2 regions of the Priestia flexa genome follow, and region 1 is predicted to be linked to the other one. Evidence: riboswitches for the same ligand, from Rfam matches in the RefSeq annotation. Region 1 holds a riboswitch; the other holds the start of a gene.
The links. Region 1 has a riboswitch for S-adenosylmethionine ahead of LZP85_RS17775 (methionine ABC transporter ATP-binding protein). Riboswitches for the same ligand answer to the same signal wherever they lie in the genome.
Positions count from the first base shown of each region.

Region 1 (7,595 bases):
TCCATTTCAAGTACGTCTTCACCATCAAGTGTAATGCTACCTTGTGTTACTTCATATTTAGGGTGCCCCATAATTGCTGAAGATAAAGTGGATTTACCTGTACCATTTGGACCCATGATTGCATGAATCTCTCCGCCTTTAACTTCTAAGTTAACACCTTTTAAAATCTCTTTGCCTTCAATTGAAACATGAAGATCTTTAATGATTAAAGTTGAACCTGCCATACTAAAACCTCCAGTTATAGATGTATATACTAAAATCAGATATACCTATATCTTTTTAATTATTCTCATTTTATTCTCATTACAATCTTATAACAAATGAAAACTTATAGCAACCTTTTGAGATAAACGCTTTTCTCTTATATGTATACATATTTTACCCGTATAAAAAACGTTGCTTTCATAGGCGTAACCAACCTTTAAAGCAACGTCTGCTTATCATTTATTTTAGTGTGTTTGACGTTTTAATTCCTGCATGCATTCCTGCACTAACGTGACAGATTGACTCATCGCTGCTCCGCCACCAAATGCTGCCGAAACGCCACAAGCTTCTAAAATCTCTTGCTCAGTTGCTCCGTTATCTAAGCAACCTTTTGTATGATAAATCATGCAATATTCATCTTGAGCTACAACGCTAATTCCTAATGCAATCAGCTGCTTGTCTTTTTTAGAAATAGACCCTTCTTCAAAACAAGCCTCTGTGAAAGTGTTGAACGTTTCAGTCAATCGTGGAAGCTTTTCACTGAATGTTCCAATTCCTACCTTATAATTATGAAGTGCCTGCTCTGTTGAATGATTTGTTTCTTGTTGCATCCCTCTTGCCAACTCCATTCGTCATAGTTTTCATCATTAGTATGGATGATACAAATCGGAGTTATACTTAACGATAAAAATAGAAAAAATCGACCAGGCCTAAACCTAGTCGATTTTAATCTGTTTATTCGTTTACAGGAAGCACTGCGCCTTTATACTTCTCTTCGATGAAGTCTTGAATTTCTTTTGAGTGAAGTACTTCTACTAACGCTTTTACTTCTTCTTTGTTTTCATCACCTTTACGAACTGTGATAATGTTTGCATATGGATTGTTTTCTTTTGATTCTACAGCGATTGGATCTTTAACAGGGTCTAAACCAGCATCTAACGCATAGTTTGCGTTAATAACAACCGCATCGCCTTCATTGTTGTTATACACTTGAGGTAATAAACCACCTTCAACGTCTGCTTTAAACGTTAAGTTTTTAGGGTTTTCTACAATATCATCAAGCGTTGCATCTTGCTTTTTAACGCCTTCTTTTAACTTAATTACGCCTTCTTTTTCAAAAATTGAAAGAATACGACCTTGTTCTGCTACTGCATCACGCATAATTACCGTACCGTTTTTCGGAAGGTCTTTTAATGACTTGTACTTTTTAGAGTAGATACCGATTGGCTCGATATGAATAGCTCCTGCACTTACAAAATCATAATTTGGGTTTTCTTCTAATACAGAATCTAGATAAGGAATATGTTGGAAGTAGTTCGCATCAATTTCTTTTCCATCTAGTGCTGTGTTAGGTAAAATATAATCTTGGAATGGTTTAATGTCTAACTCAATTCCTTTTTCCTCTAACAATGGCTTTGCTTCTTCTAAAATTTCAGCGTGAGGAATGTTTGACGCCCCCACCACAATTTTCTTTTCGTCTTCTGATGAATCTGACCCACTGCCTCCAGATGAACCACAAGCAGCTAAACCTAAAACTAAAGCAGATGATAAAGCAAATGTTGAAACCCATTTTTTCATAATATATTTCCTCCTCTTATCGTTTATCAATTTTAGACGTGATAAAATCACCAATAAACTGGATAATAAATACAATCACTAAAATTAAAACTGTCGCAACAAGGGTTACATCACTATTATTTCGCTGGAAGCCTTCTAAATATGCTAAGTTTCCTAAACCACCAGCTCCAACCGCTCCAGCCATTGCTGTATAGCCAATGAGTGCGATTGCTGTAACCGTCAAACCAGAAATTAAAGCAGGCATTGATTCTGGAAGCAGCACTTTAAAGATAATTGTGCTTGTTTTCGCTCCCATGGATTTTGCTGCTTCAATCACACCTTTATCGATTTCGCGAAGGCCGATTTCAACCATACGCGCGTAAAATGGTGCGGCTCCAACAATAAGAGCTGGCAAAGCTGCTTCTGCTCCTAGCATTGTTCCCACAATTGCTTTTGTAAACGGAATGAGCAAAATTAGTAAGATGATAAATGGAATGGATCGAAAGATGTTTACAAAAGCTCCTATAATAATATTAACGAAGCGGTTTTCCCAAAGCTGACCTTTGCCTGTTAAAAATAGAAGTAAGCCTAGCACAATTCCTAATATAAACGTGGCAACAACTGAGATACTTGTCATATAAAGTGTTTCAATCGTTGCTGCACTAAATTTATCATACGTTACGTTTGGGAATAATTCAGTTAGCATCCGTCATCACCTCAATTTCTACCTGTTGTTCACGGATGTACTCAATTACTTTATTAACCTCTGCTTCTTCACCATCTAAATGAATAAATAAGGTTCCATAAGAGCCCGTTTGTGTATAAGAAACTTTCCCTTGTAAGATGTTAATCGTGACATCAAATGCTTTTAAAATGCTCGTAATGAGCGGTTGCTCCGCTTTTCCACCTACAAATGTGAGCTGAACAATTCGACCGCTTGGATAAAGTTCCTTCACCTGCTCCACTGTCTCAAACGTTTCTTCTGGCTCTGAAATTTGCTGTACAAATCGCTTTGTAATATTTTGCTGTGGTTTACGGAATACTTCAAGTACTTCTCCTTGTTCGACTACTTTTCCATTTTCCATCACAGCTACGCGATGACAAATTTTACGGATTACGTGCATTTCATGCGTGATTAAGACAATCGTTAAACCTAGCTTTTCATTAATATCAACTAGCAAATCCAAGATCGAATCTGTTGTTTGTGGATCAAGTGCCGATGTTGCTTCGTCACATAATAAGACTTTTGGGTTATTAGCTAACGCTCTTGCGATTCCTACACGCTGTTTTTGCCCGCCACTCAGCTGAGATGGGTAGGCATTTTCTCTACCTTCTAATCCAACTAGTTTAATGAGCTCGTTTACACGTTCTGCTCGTTTGTTTTTTGGAACACCGGCAATTTCAAGTGGAAACGCAATGTTTTCCTGCACGGTACGAGACCAAAGTAAATTAAAATGCTGAAAAATCATGCTAATTTCTTGGCGAGCTTGTCTAAGCTTAGCACCTTTAATTTTCCCAATTTGATTTCCTGCTACTTCTACTGTTCCAGAAGTAGGTGTTTCTAAACCATTTAATAAGCGAATAAGAGAGCTTTTCCCTGCTCCACTGTATCCAATGATGCCGAAGATTTCGCCTTTTGCCACTGATAAATTAACCTGATCAACGGCCGTGACTTTCCCACTTTTAGCATCATATATTTTCGTTACATCTTGTAACGTAATCATCTTCTTCACCTTCTTTGTTGACTTGCTCTGTCTGCTTAGTGTGTCCTTGCTTTTAGAAAATAAAAAAACCTTTCTACACGTGAGCAGAAAGGTTTTTGATAAAATCCTTTCTCTCATCTTTCAAAGCTTATGCTTTGCAGGAATTGGCACCATTTCAGTTAGTCTGACGGTTGCCGGGTTTCATAGGGCACAGTCCCTCCACCTCTCTTGATAAGAGTTAACGACAAATTATTGAAATTATTTTGTTTTCATCAAATATTCATTCATTTATGTTTGTGATTCTAGCATGTGTCAGAAAGGGTGTCAACAAAAAATGCGCATAGGATAATAATCCCATGCACACTCTTAAACAAATGTTTGTTTAACTAAGACGTTCCATTACGTATTCAACAGAGTGAAAAGCATACAGCTTCTGCTTCACTTCGCCATTTCCATATTCAATTAGGCATGGAACACTTTCAATTTCAAGCAAAGACGCTTTAGCAGGCATATAGTTTAAATTACTCATTCCGATTGTTAAGTCTGGAATAATCGCTTCTACTACTGTTAACATTTTTTTAGCTAGTTGGCACGTTCCACAAAGGGGTGTATGGAAAAAAATAACCGTACGCTCGTCTTTATTTAGCTTTTCGTCTAGCTGTTCCTCTGTCCACTCTTCCATGTTACTCATCCTTCTATATTAAAAATTCTGCGTTAACATCTATATTAGCACTTAAAAGTACCGTAGCAATATGATTTCTTGGGGCCGCCGCTACCTCACGATACATTTTATCGATATAAAGGTGCTCCGCTTCCGGAAGTTCTTTTTTAAACTGTTTCCGTAATTTATTGCCGGAATCATCTGAGTCAACCAAGATATACACATCTTTATCATACGTGGAATCGATAATCTCATCTAGCTTTGACAAGCTGATGGTTCCATTTGTACAAATAATCTCAATCGGTTCATTAATAATACTTTCGATTCGCTTTTTGTCAGACTTACCTTCTACAATAATTACTTTTTCAATTTCTATTAAACGCATCGTCATCACCTATAATTATCAGTTGTATAGTAACGTTATTCCTTTATGCTATACAATATTCGTTAATGTAACACAGTTCCCCTGTTTTTTAAAAGATTTTGCTGTAAAAAGAACATATATGAATTGTTTTTATTGAAAAAATAGACTATTTTCGGTCATCTTAGACTGATGGCGCCAAACCTTATGTGGTTGGCGCCATCAGTCTCGCACTCAGAGGTTTCATGCTAAATTTAGCACCAACCCTCTTCTGAATCGCAGTCCGTATACTTTTGTGTAGCTCCAGCCTGGACGTCAGCATACTGATAAATCTTGTTATTTTCTTGCGTGTAACCTGACTCTAAATTATATTGATTACCCGTTGCACCATAATTCACATGGCCAATTGATTGTTTATCTACATACAATTGCATACCATTTTCATGAAATTTTGCTGTAATTCGATCCGTTATGTCAATTTTTTTACGTTCGAACATAAAAAGACACCCCTTTAGCTTGTTTACTAAATAGAGTGCCCTTTTTGTTATAGGTCCATGAAGACAAATTATGGATATACCAAGTGAAATGTCTTAAGATGAAGTCAATTAACCTTCGTTAATCATTTCATCGTATTGTTCAGCTGTCATAAGCTTCTCAACATCTGCCGAATCAGCAGGCTTAATTACAACCATCCATGCTTTTTCATATGGAGACTCGTTTACAAACTCAGGATTATCGCTTAATTCTTCGTTTACTTCTACAACCTCACCGCTAATTGGTGCATATAGCTCTGATACTGTTTTCACAGATTCTACGCTACCAAACGGCTCGTCTGCTTCAACTTTATCGCCAACTTCTGGAAGCTCAACAAATACAATGTCACCAAGTTCAGATTGTGCAAAGTGTGTAATTCCTACCCGGAAAACTTCTCCTTCGCTTTTTACCCACTCATGCTCTTCTGAATAACGCAACTCTTTTGGTGTACTCATCTTAATCCCTCCAATAAATTATGTATGCCGCTAATGAATAGCAACGACTACCTCTTATCAGTGTAACGTAAACAACAGGTTTTTTCTATTTGAATCCGCACGGAATTTTAAATTTATTTCCACGTTGTGTCAAATTCTTCTTCTTTAAATCCTACCGTTACTTTATCACCGTCAGTTAATAACGGGCGCTTGATTAACATCCCGTCAGATGAAAGGATTTCAAGTAATTCCTCATTACTTGCTGTTGCAACTTTGTCTTTCAGACCTAGCTCACGATACTTCTTTCCGCTTGTATTAAAGAATTTCTTTAGCGGCAAGCCACTATTTTGATAATAGCTCGTTAGCTGCTCTTTCGTTGGTGGATTTTCGATAATATGAATTTCTTCATACGCCACACCATTTTGATCTAGCCATTGTTTTGCTTTTCGACATGTACCACATTTAGGATATGAATAGAATAATACGCTCATTATTTCGCCTCCTTTTTCTTCGCTTTTTCGTATTTTAACACATCCAAATTTAATTTACCTATTTTAGTTTGCAGTTAAACAAAGAAAAGCTGTGTAAAGGAGCATACTCATACTTTCCCTTTACACAGCTCTCTTCTCTATTACATACTTTAAAATTACACAATAAAGCGCTCTTCTTCCAATACAACCTTTGCAATTTCTCGCTTAACAACAATAACGTTGACCGGCGTGTGACGAGTTAGCTTTCGTAATGACGAGAGCATCATACGTAGCGTATCTCCTTCTTCTACAGCAATAAGCGTTTCTTTTGCATCCGCTTCAATTTTATTAAATGCTTCTTGGCAGAATACTTTTGTATAGTTGACTTTAAGCTGATTTTTTTCTTCTCCATTTTTCAAAATTGCTTTTTCCGTACGTAATACAGCAGATTCCATTGCATATACGTTGCTGATCATGTCAGAAATATTAACTAACACCTCTTGTTCACCCTCAAGTTTTTTACCATACTTTTGAGCTGCTAGACCAAGTAGTAATAGCGCAATTTTTTTACCATTACGAACTAATAGTTTAGATTGATCTAATGCGCCTTCTCCAGCTTCTTCAGGCATTAGCATCATAAGCTCTTCCTGTAGTGACTGAGCTTTTTGTAACAATGGAAGCTCACCTTTTAAGGCTTTGCGTAAGTACGTTCCTGGCACCAATAAACGATTGATTTCATTTGTTCCTTCAAAAATACGGTTGATTCGAGAATCACGGTACAAGCGCTCAATTTCATATTCGCTCATAAAGCCATAGCCACCATGAAGCTGAACTCCCTCGTCTACCAAATAATCTAGCACTTCCGTTGCAAATACTTTATTTAACGAACACTCAATGGCATACTCTGCAATTGAGGCAGCAATTTCTTTTCCATCTTTTTGTTGCTCTTCCGATAGCTGACCCATTCTGTCTTCAAAGAGACCAACCGTACGATAAACAGAGCTTTCAGAAGCATATAATTTCGATGCCATGGTTGCAATCTTTTCTTGTGTTAACGAAAATTTTGCAATCGGTGTCTTAAACTGTTGGCGTTGATTCACGTATTCAGAAGTTAATTCCATCGCACGCTTACCAGCTCCTACTGCGCCTACACCTAGCTTATAGCGACCGATATTTAAGATATTAAACGCGATGATATGACCTTTTCCAATTTGTCCAAGTACGTTTTCTTTTGGTACATGTGCATCTTCTAAAATAAGGGTACGCGTTGAAGAACTCTTAATACCCATTTTCTTTTCTTCAGGACCAACAGATACACCCGCATAGTCACGTTCAACGATAAACGCTGAGAACTGCTCTCCATCTATTTTCGCATACACAACAAATACATCAGCAAAACCAGCGTTTGTAATCCATTGTTTTTCACCATTTAACACGTAGTGAGTACCTTCTGCATTTAGACGAGCGACCGTTTTCGCTCCTAATGCATCTGAACCTGATCCTGGCTCTGTTAACGCATACGCGGCAATCTTACCTCCAGTTGCTAAATCTGGTAGATACTTTTGCTTTTGCTCCTCTGTTCCGAACAACACAATCGGAAGAGAACCGATTCCAACATGTGCACCGTGTGTGATAGAAAATCCGCCTGCACGCGACATTTTTTCAGCAATT
Region 1 is NZ_CP090431.1:3,442,762-3,450,356, forward strand. It holds gene sufC (Fe-S cluster assembly ATPase SufC) at 1-224, opposite strand, end outside; gene LZP85_RS17760 (carboxymuconolactone decarboxylase family protein) at 450-815, opposite strand; gene LZP85_RS17765 (MetQ/NlpA family ABC transporter substrate-binding protein) at 940-1,782, opposite strand; gene LZP85_RS17770 (methionine ABC transporter permease) at 1,799-2,467, opposite strand; gene LZP85_RS17775 (methionine ABC transporter ATP-binding protein) at 2,457-3,485, opposite strand; SAM riboswitch class I at 3,596-3,702, opposite strand; gene LZP85_RS17780 (thioredoxin family protein) at 3,847-4,146, opposite strand; gene LZP85_RS17785 (toprim domain-containing protein) at 4,160-4,510, opposite strand; gene LZP85_RS17790 (YusG family protein) at 4,741-4,983, opposite strand; gene gcvH (glycine cleavage system protein GcvH) at 5,092-5,475, opposite strand; gene LZP85_RS17800 (arsenate reductase family protein) at 5,589-5,945, opposite strand; gene LZP85_RS17805 (acyl-CoA dehydrogenase family protein) at 6,101-7,595, opposite strand, start outside.

Region 2 (7,595 bases), 1.3 Mb from region 1:
TTATCTTTTTCAAGAGCAATTTGAACATCTTTAATTGTCATTTGTTTTCCATGCCATATACATTCCATTACCTTTGCTTCTAGAGGTCCAAAAAAACGATTCAAGCCACTTTCTTTAAACTTAAACTGTTGAATCTTCATAAAAAAACCACCTCACACTACTCATTGTAGTGCGGAGGTGGTTTTTGGTCAAGGCAAACCATGTTTAGATTTCAAATTCCGTTACGTTACGCTCAATGATTTGTGCACCCTTTTTTGATGTAAGTGTTCCACCATTTGATGTGAACACATTGCTTGCTAAAATCTGATCCATAGCTGCGCTGATTTCAGAAGCTTCAAGCCCTTCTTTCGGCTGCTCAATTGAAATACCCACTGTTTTTTGTTCTAAGTTCAAAAACTGCATTGTTAATGTTTTCATTTAGCTCCCCCCTTTATTATTCACTTACAAGCGTATATGTTACGACTTCTGCGACTTCAACAAGTGGAAGTAACTGTAGACTCGCAATGGCTTCACTTACTGTTAGCAACGCATCAGGTGAAGAAGCTATTGCAATATTTGGGTATAGTTTGGATTTTAAAATCATCGTTCCATCCTCCTTATCACCGTTGTGAAATGTCATGCGAAGCTGGCTTTTTTCCTGAATTTTTTCTGCCATCCTTCATTCCCCCTTTCGCCTTATATATAGAAATCTAAATAGGACGGAGGGATGATAGATACAAAAAAAAATCTCCTTTATAATAAAAGAAGATTGTGATAGAGAAAGAGGATTTTAACTATGAAAAGATGGATTTCACTGCTTATTTTTTTACTCGCCTTTCCCATTGCTTCACACGTCTCAGCAAGTAACCATCACGTTGATGAACAAAAACTCGGGCCGTTTTATTACACAGTATACAATGATACATCCTCTCAAAAGTGGGACATCGGCGTATTAAACCATGAAGAAAAAACAAATATTTCTGAAACAAAGCTTAACAACGAAGGGCTACTTTTATTTAAAGAAACCATTGATGAGTTAGCAAAGCTCTCTATCCAACTTGGTATTGCTTGTATTGTGTTAATTGGGATCATGCTTTTCTTTATTTATCGGCTGTTAAAGAGAAAGCGTTTATTTTTGCGTATTTCCCTTTTAGCCTCTAGTGTTGCTTTTACCTTTTTGCTTGTTACAACCATAGAAATTTTCAAAAAGACGGAGCAGGCAAAAACCTTATTTTATTTAGTATGAGTTATGTATGTACGACAAGCTATCGTTAAAAAGCACGCTTTTCAGAAAAGCGTGCTTTTTTAGTGCTGTATTTTTTGAGAACGGATTTCAGAAATTGCTGTTTGAATAATGTTTGCTGAATATTCCAGCTTACGATGTTCTTCTAGTGATAAATGAAGAGGAATTCGTTTCTCAATTCCTCCTTTTCCAATAACAGATGGAATACTAATAGCTACGTCATGTAAGCCATACTCTCCCTGCAATATCGTAGAAACTGGAAAAACAGCTCGTTCGTTACTGACAATGGCTTTGGTTAGCTGTGCAATCGCGTTTCCAATACCAAATTCCGTATTTCCTTTCAGCCAATAGATTTCAAAACCTAGTTTGATCACTTCTTTTTCAATTTTTTCTTTATCTAAAATAGACTGCTCATGTTGGTAGTAATCTTCTAGTTTTTGTCCAAAAATTGTTGAATGTGACCATAGTGCAAACTGCGAATCGCCATGTTCACCAAGCATATACGCATGAACGTCATGTGGCTTTACCTTGAGTTCATTTGCAACAACTCGCCGAAGACGTGAACTATCTAATAAAGTTCCTGTTCCAATTACACGCTCTCTTGGCAATCCAGACAAACTCCATACATGGTATGTAATAACATCACATGGATTTGTGGCTACAACGTAACAGCCTGAGAAACCAAGCTCTTTTAGAGTTGTAACTACTTCCATAATAATAGGTGCAGTTGCTTTTAGTTCATCAAGCCGCGTTTCACCTTTTTGAGGTCTTGGACCGGCAACGCTTATAATAATCACATCTGCATCTTTAATATCGACCAATCCACCTGCATATACGTTTGTAACCCCAGACGCTGTGACAGTTGCATCCTGTAAATCAAGCGCGTCACCTTCCGCTTTTTCCTTTAAACAATCCACAAGTACCAATTCTTCTATTGCTTGCTGATTAACTAATGAAAAAGCTGTCGCTGAGCCAACATTGCCACATCCAATAATTCCAACTTTCCTTCCCATGAGCAACCTACCTCTCTCTTACCCTTCTCTTTTTAATCTCTTAGCTAGCTGGCTACCAAACGATTGAATCAACTGTACCATAATAATTAATACGAGAATAGTTGTGTACATCACTGTTGGTTCAAAGCGTAAATGCCCATATTGAAAGGCGATATCTCCAAGCCCACCAGCACCAACAAGGCCTGCCATTGCAGTAGCACCGATGAGACCAATTGTTGCAATAGTTAATCCTAAGATAATACCAGAACGCGCTTCTCTTACAACAACGTACCAAATAATTTTTGACGTTGAAATCCCCATTGATTGATATGCTTCCACTATTCCTTTATCAACTTCTAACAGCGCAGACTCCATTAATCTTGCAATATAAGGTGCGGTATAAACCACAAGGGGAACAATTACGCCTTGTACACCAATGGTTGTTCCAGCAATAAGCTTAGTAAATGGTAGAATGAAGAATAATAGAATAATAAATGGAATCGAACGAATAATGTTGATGATCCAGTTCAGAACTTGGTATAACCATCTGTTTTCTGACTGTCCACCCTGTCTAGTTACAACAAGTAAAATCCCAAGCGGTAAACCAATCAAGATGGCAATAACTAATGAGATACTTGTCATGGTTAACGTTTGAAGGAAGCCTTCCCAAATAACGTCTCCCCACTCTACAAAAAATTCAGCCATCTTATTTCCACTCCTCTACAATAACGCCTTCACTTTCTAAATATCCGATTGCTTCTTCATAAGCTTCCTTATCTCCTCTTAAATGAACAAGCAGCTTTCCAAGCGTTTCATTTTTTAACTGTTCAATTCCACCGGCTAAAATACTTGGTAATACATCAAATTTGCGTGAAACCATCGCAAGCGCCGGTTCATTGGACTTTTCACTTCCTTTAAAATAAAGTGATACAAGCTTACCAGTTTTACGATATTCTGTTTTTAAAGCTTCTGGAAGATTAAATGCAGATTCTGAACCAATAAAACGCTTAGTTGTTGGATGCTGTGGATGAGTAAATATATCCACTACTTTTCCTTCTTCTACAACTCTTCCATTTTCCATCACTGCTACGCGATCACAAATACGTTGAACAACGTTTAATTCGTGCGTAATTAGAAAAATTGTTAAGCCTAATTCTCGGTTAATTTTTAATAGTAACTCCAAGATAGCTTCCGTTGTTTCTGGATCTAAGGCACTTGTGGCCTCATCGCTTAATAAAATTTCAGGCTCATGCGCTAACGCTCGTGCAATGGCAACACGCTGCTTTTGACCGCCAGATAGCTGAGACGGGTAGTGATTAACTTTATCAGACAACCCGACAATTTCTAAATACTTCTCTGCGCGCTTTTGAATGGTTTCTTTATCAATGCCTTCTAGTTTTAGAGGAATTGCAATGTTTTCATATACAGTTGCTGTTTTTAATAAATTATAACCCTGGAAAATCATGCCGATTTTCCGGCGTGTCTTTTGAAGATCCTGCTTTGAAAGAGTCGTTAGGCTTACACCATTAATGAATACTTCTCCAGACGTTGGTTTTTCAAGTAGATTAACACAGCGAATCAGCGTACTTTTCCCCGCACCGCTATATCCAATTACTCCGAACACCTCTCCTTTTTCAATAGTCAAGGACACGTCTTTCACAGCCTCCACTTTCTTGCCGTTGACTTCATATGTTTTGGAAGTCTGCTTTAATTCAATCACGTTCACCACTCCTTAAAATGCTGGGACAACTGAGCCGTTAAACTCTTCTTCAATAAATTGACGAATTTCATCTGAATGGAAGTATTTCTCTAGCTGTTTTACAACTTCATCATCTTTATTTTCCGTACGTACAACAACGTAGTTTGGATATGGATTGTTTTCAATTTCTTCATGGAAAATGGCATCATCATTAATTGTTAAACCTGCACCCATCGCAAAGTTTGTGTTAATTGCAGCAGCTGCTACTTCACCTAATTGAGATGGAATTTGTGAAGCTTCTAGCTCAACGATTTCAAGATCCAGTTTATTTTCAGCTACGTCTTTTTTCGTTGCTTTTTCTTCAACGCCTTCTTTTAATTTAATAACTCCAGCCGCTTCAAATAGCTTTAACGCACGATATTCATTACTTGGATCATTTGGCACAGCAATTTTGTCACCTTTTTTCAGTTCTTTTATATCTTTAATGCCGTCTGCATAAATACCCATTGGAAACGCAACCGTTTTAAACGCATCCTCAATTTTATAGCCTTTATCTTTTACCTGTTGTTCTAAAAACGGTAATGTTTGATAATTATTTAAATCTAAATCACGTTCATCAAGCGCTGTGTTCGGTGTATTATAGTCGTTAAACGTTTTAATGGTAATCTCTAATCCATCTTTTTCTGCTAACTTCTTCACTTCTTCGTTAATTTGTTGATGAGGACCACCAGTTACTCCGATTGTAATTTTTTCTGTGCTCAAAGTCTTTGCTTCTTCTTTTCCGCACGCAGCCGTTACAATTAGTAGTGCTGATGCCAGTGTTAAACCTAGTACTTTTGTTGTTTTTTTCATTATGCCAATCGCTCCCTTTTCTTTTTTTCCATAAAAAAAACGCCTCTTGCAGATAAAGAGAAGCGATTTTAACCAATCCGCTTCTCTTATCTTTCAGTGTATAAAGATACACCGCAGGATTTAGCACCGTTACAGCACGATTGCTGATAGGTTGCCGGGTTTCATAGGGCCAGTCCCTCCACCACTCTCGATAAGAGTTGCTTTTTTATTCACTTTGTTATGATGGCTATTCTACAGGTAGTTTGTATATAGTGTCAATATTTTTTTAATTTTATTTTATAAAAATTTTTAGATTAGTTTTAATTTAAAGAAAAGAAGCATACAAAAGTCTCCTTTTGTATGCTTCTTTTCTTTATTAATTCCAACAAATGCATCCTACAATAACAAGAAGAATAAACAGAACTAAGATTAAGGCAAACCCACTGCCGCCTTTATTATAGCCGTATCCTCCACAATAACCGCCGTAAAAACACATAACATACACCATCCTTTCTGTCTCAGTGTATGCACGCATCATCCTTTTGCTTGTCTAAACGCCTATTTTCTAAAAATATGTACCCTTAACTCAATATTTGTCGCAGTCGAATCATATCACGACATTGAATACCATTTTCATAGATTTCTTCTTCATAGTTATGAACAAAGTGATCAATTTCAATTCCTGTAATACGAAATCCACATTTTTGATACAACGCCAACTGCTCAATACTTGAATTACCTGTTGCAATTTCTACGCTTTTATATCCATAGTGCTTTGAAAGCTTTAAAGCTTCTTCCACCAATTGCTTTCCGTATCCTTGATTTCGCATGTTTTTCTTTACTACAATATTGACAATTTCCACCGTATTCGGCCTTGTTGGTAGCAGTACAACAAGCCCCACTAACTCACCATCTGCTCTTCCTGCAATGCATGTTCCTCTCTCAATATAGCCTGAAATAACCTCTTCTGATGGATCAGCTTCCTTTAACAACTCAATATGATTCTTTGTTACTTGCAATATTTTTTCAAAACGTAAACTAGACATGATATCGCCCTTTCTTCTTACTATTTTCGTTAAGCAAACTACACCGTATTTGACTGTTTCCCTGTTATAATTAAAAGATATTACTAGAAAAGAAACAAGTCTAAAGGAGGAATTATTTATGAATTTATTGTTATTACATCATTTAGAAACCGTTCGAAGTATTACGCTAAAAGTTTTATCAAGCGTAACTGAACAGGAATCGTTAGTAACTCCCGATGGCTTTTCAAACAACATTGTTTGGAATTTAGGGCACATTGCATATATTCAAGAAAAGCTTGTTTTTGAGCTTGCTGGAAAGAAAAATCAATTGCCTGCCTCATATGAGCGATTATTCGCGGCTGGAACAATACCTTCTCAATGGAAGGAAACACCTCCTACCTTAATTCAACTAAAAGAAGAGCTGATGACTCAAACTGAGCGTATTAAAGAATTCATACCCGCTCATTATGATTTGAAACTAGCCAAGCCGTTCACTAATAAAGCTGGCATTTCGTTTGATCACGTTGGCAGCACGTTCTTGTTTAGCTTTTACCATGAGGGAATGCATGTTGAAACAATTAAACAAATTAAAAAAGCTATTCAAGAAAAAAAATCCTAACAATTGTTAGGATTTTTTTTCTTGAATAGCTTACCCGTATATCTGGTTAAAATCTCTATATTTGTGTTACCCCTACTGTTAATATGTATGTTTCATTTACCACAAACTTATCTACTGCTTCTTTTTGCTGCTCGAAATGATAATAAGCAGCGCACACCCCTCCCAATCCTGCTAGCGCTAACACGATTAACAGAATGGACCCAACCTTTTTCATGTTTCATTCTCTCCCCTATGTCTCACAAAGTCTGATATAAACCTTTGTAACATCCCCTTTTGTTTGAAAGGTTTATTCAAGCGAGTTTGAGGAATAACCACTATTCCCCTCACTCTATTTGATGGTACCATACCTTTTTCGGAAAATGTATAAATGTTCTCAATTGTTAAAAAATAGTCATTTTTTTACTTTGATTGATAAAAAGATTGCATAAGAAAATGAAGAGCTTTGTTTTTTGAGAGACCAAACGCGTTAATAATATAATCAACATATTGAAATAAAGATTCACCGTTTTTTTCTTTTAGCTTCATAGCTCGAAAAGATTTATTAAATCGATAATGCTTTTTATCAGAAAAAACTAGGCCTTCTTCTCTTAAAAAACCTTTATATGCCTCATGGTTAAAATACAAAACATCATTTCGCACGTTTTCAAGATCAATTACAACAATCATATCTTCTAATTCAGCGTTGAGCTGCGTCATACATTCAATGTACTCACCAAGACAGCTTAGTAACAATGTTAAAAATTGATGGCCATCAACGTATTGAAATTGATCAAAAATAGCAGCACTTCTGTAGCTTGGTACGCACTCTTGCAAAACAGATTTTACTTCATCAAGCTCTTCTACATATGGAATTGGAATATGAAATTTTGCCGCTCCATTAACAAACTGTTCCCAAGCAACGGTTTTATCATAGGAGTCAATAACATCAGTGTTTCGAAAAATAATTGACTCTGCAGAATATGATGCTTTAACAAACGGTAAATGAACGTTCATTTCAATTTCTTCATACATTGGATAAGCTTTCGGTTCATTTGATTTTGATAAGATATACTGCTTTAATTTATCTTCATCCATATGTTCCAATAAGTACAAGTCATAAATTGGAATGACGTACATATTGCACATTCCATAGTGAACATAGCCTTCGCCGTGCGTAAGCCCCTTTCGGTTATAGATAGATAATTCTTTTGTGCAAAATGCTTCTAAA
Region 2 is NZ_CP090431.1:2,189,073-2,196,667, forward strand. It holds gene LZP85_RS11330 (BlaI/MecI/CopY family transcriptional regulator) at 1-140, opposite strand, end outside; gene LZP85_RS11335 (DUF2922 domain-containing protein) at 205-417, opposite strand; gene LZP85_RS11340 (DUF1659 domain-containing protein) at 434-655, opposite strand; gene LZP85_RS11345 (hypothetical protein) at 776-1,225, shown strand; gene LZP85_RS11350 (L-lactate dehydrogenase) at 1,285-2,235, opposite strand; gene LZP85_RS11355 (methionine ABC transporter permease) at 2,254-2,919, opposite strand; gene LZP85_RS11360 (methionine ABC transporter ATP-binding protein) at 2,921-3,934, opposite strand; gene LZP85_RS11365 (MetQ/NlpA family ABC transporter substrate-binding protein) at 3,947-4,765, opposite strand; SAM riboswitch class I at 4,849-4,962, opposite strand; gene LZP85_RS11370 (YjcZ family sporulation protein) at 5,121-5,240, opposite strand; gene LZP85_RS11375 (GNAT family N-acetyltransferase) at 5,326-5,790, opposite strand; gene LZP85_RS11380 (DinB family protein) at 5,909-6,388, shown strand; gene LZP85_RS11385 (flagellar basal body-associated FliL family protein) at 6,444-6,602, opposite strand; gene LZP85_RS11390 (AlbA family DNA-binding domain-containing protein) at 6,788-7,595, opposite strand, start outside.
Region 2: linked by a shared signal. The riboswitch ahead of LZP85_RS11365 (MetQ/NlpA family ABC transporter substrate-binding protein) and the one ahead of LZP85_RS17775 (methionine ABC transporter ATP-binding protein) in region 1 are both predicted to bind S-adenosylmethionine.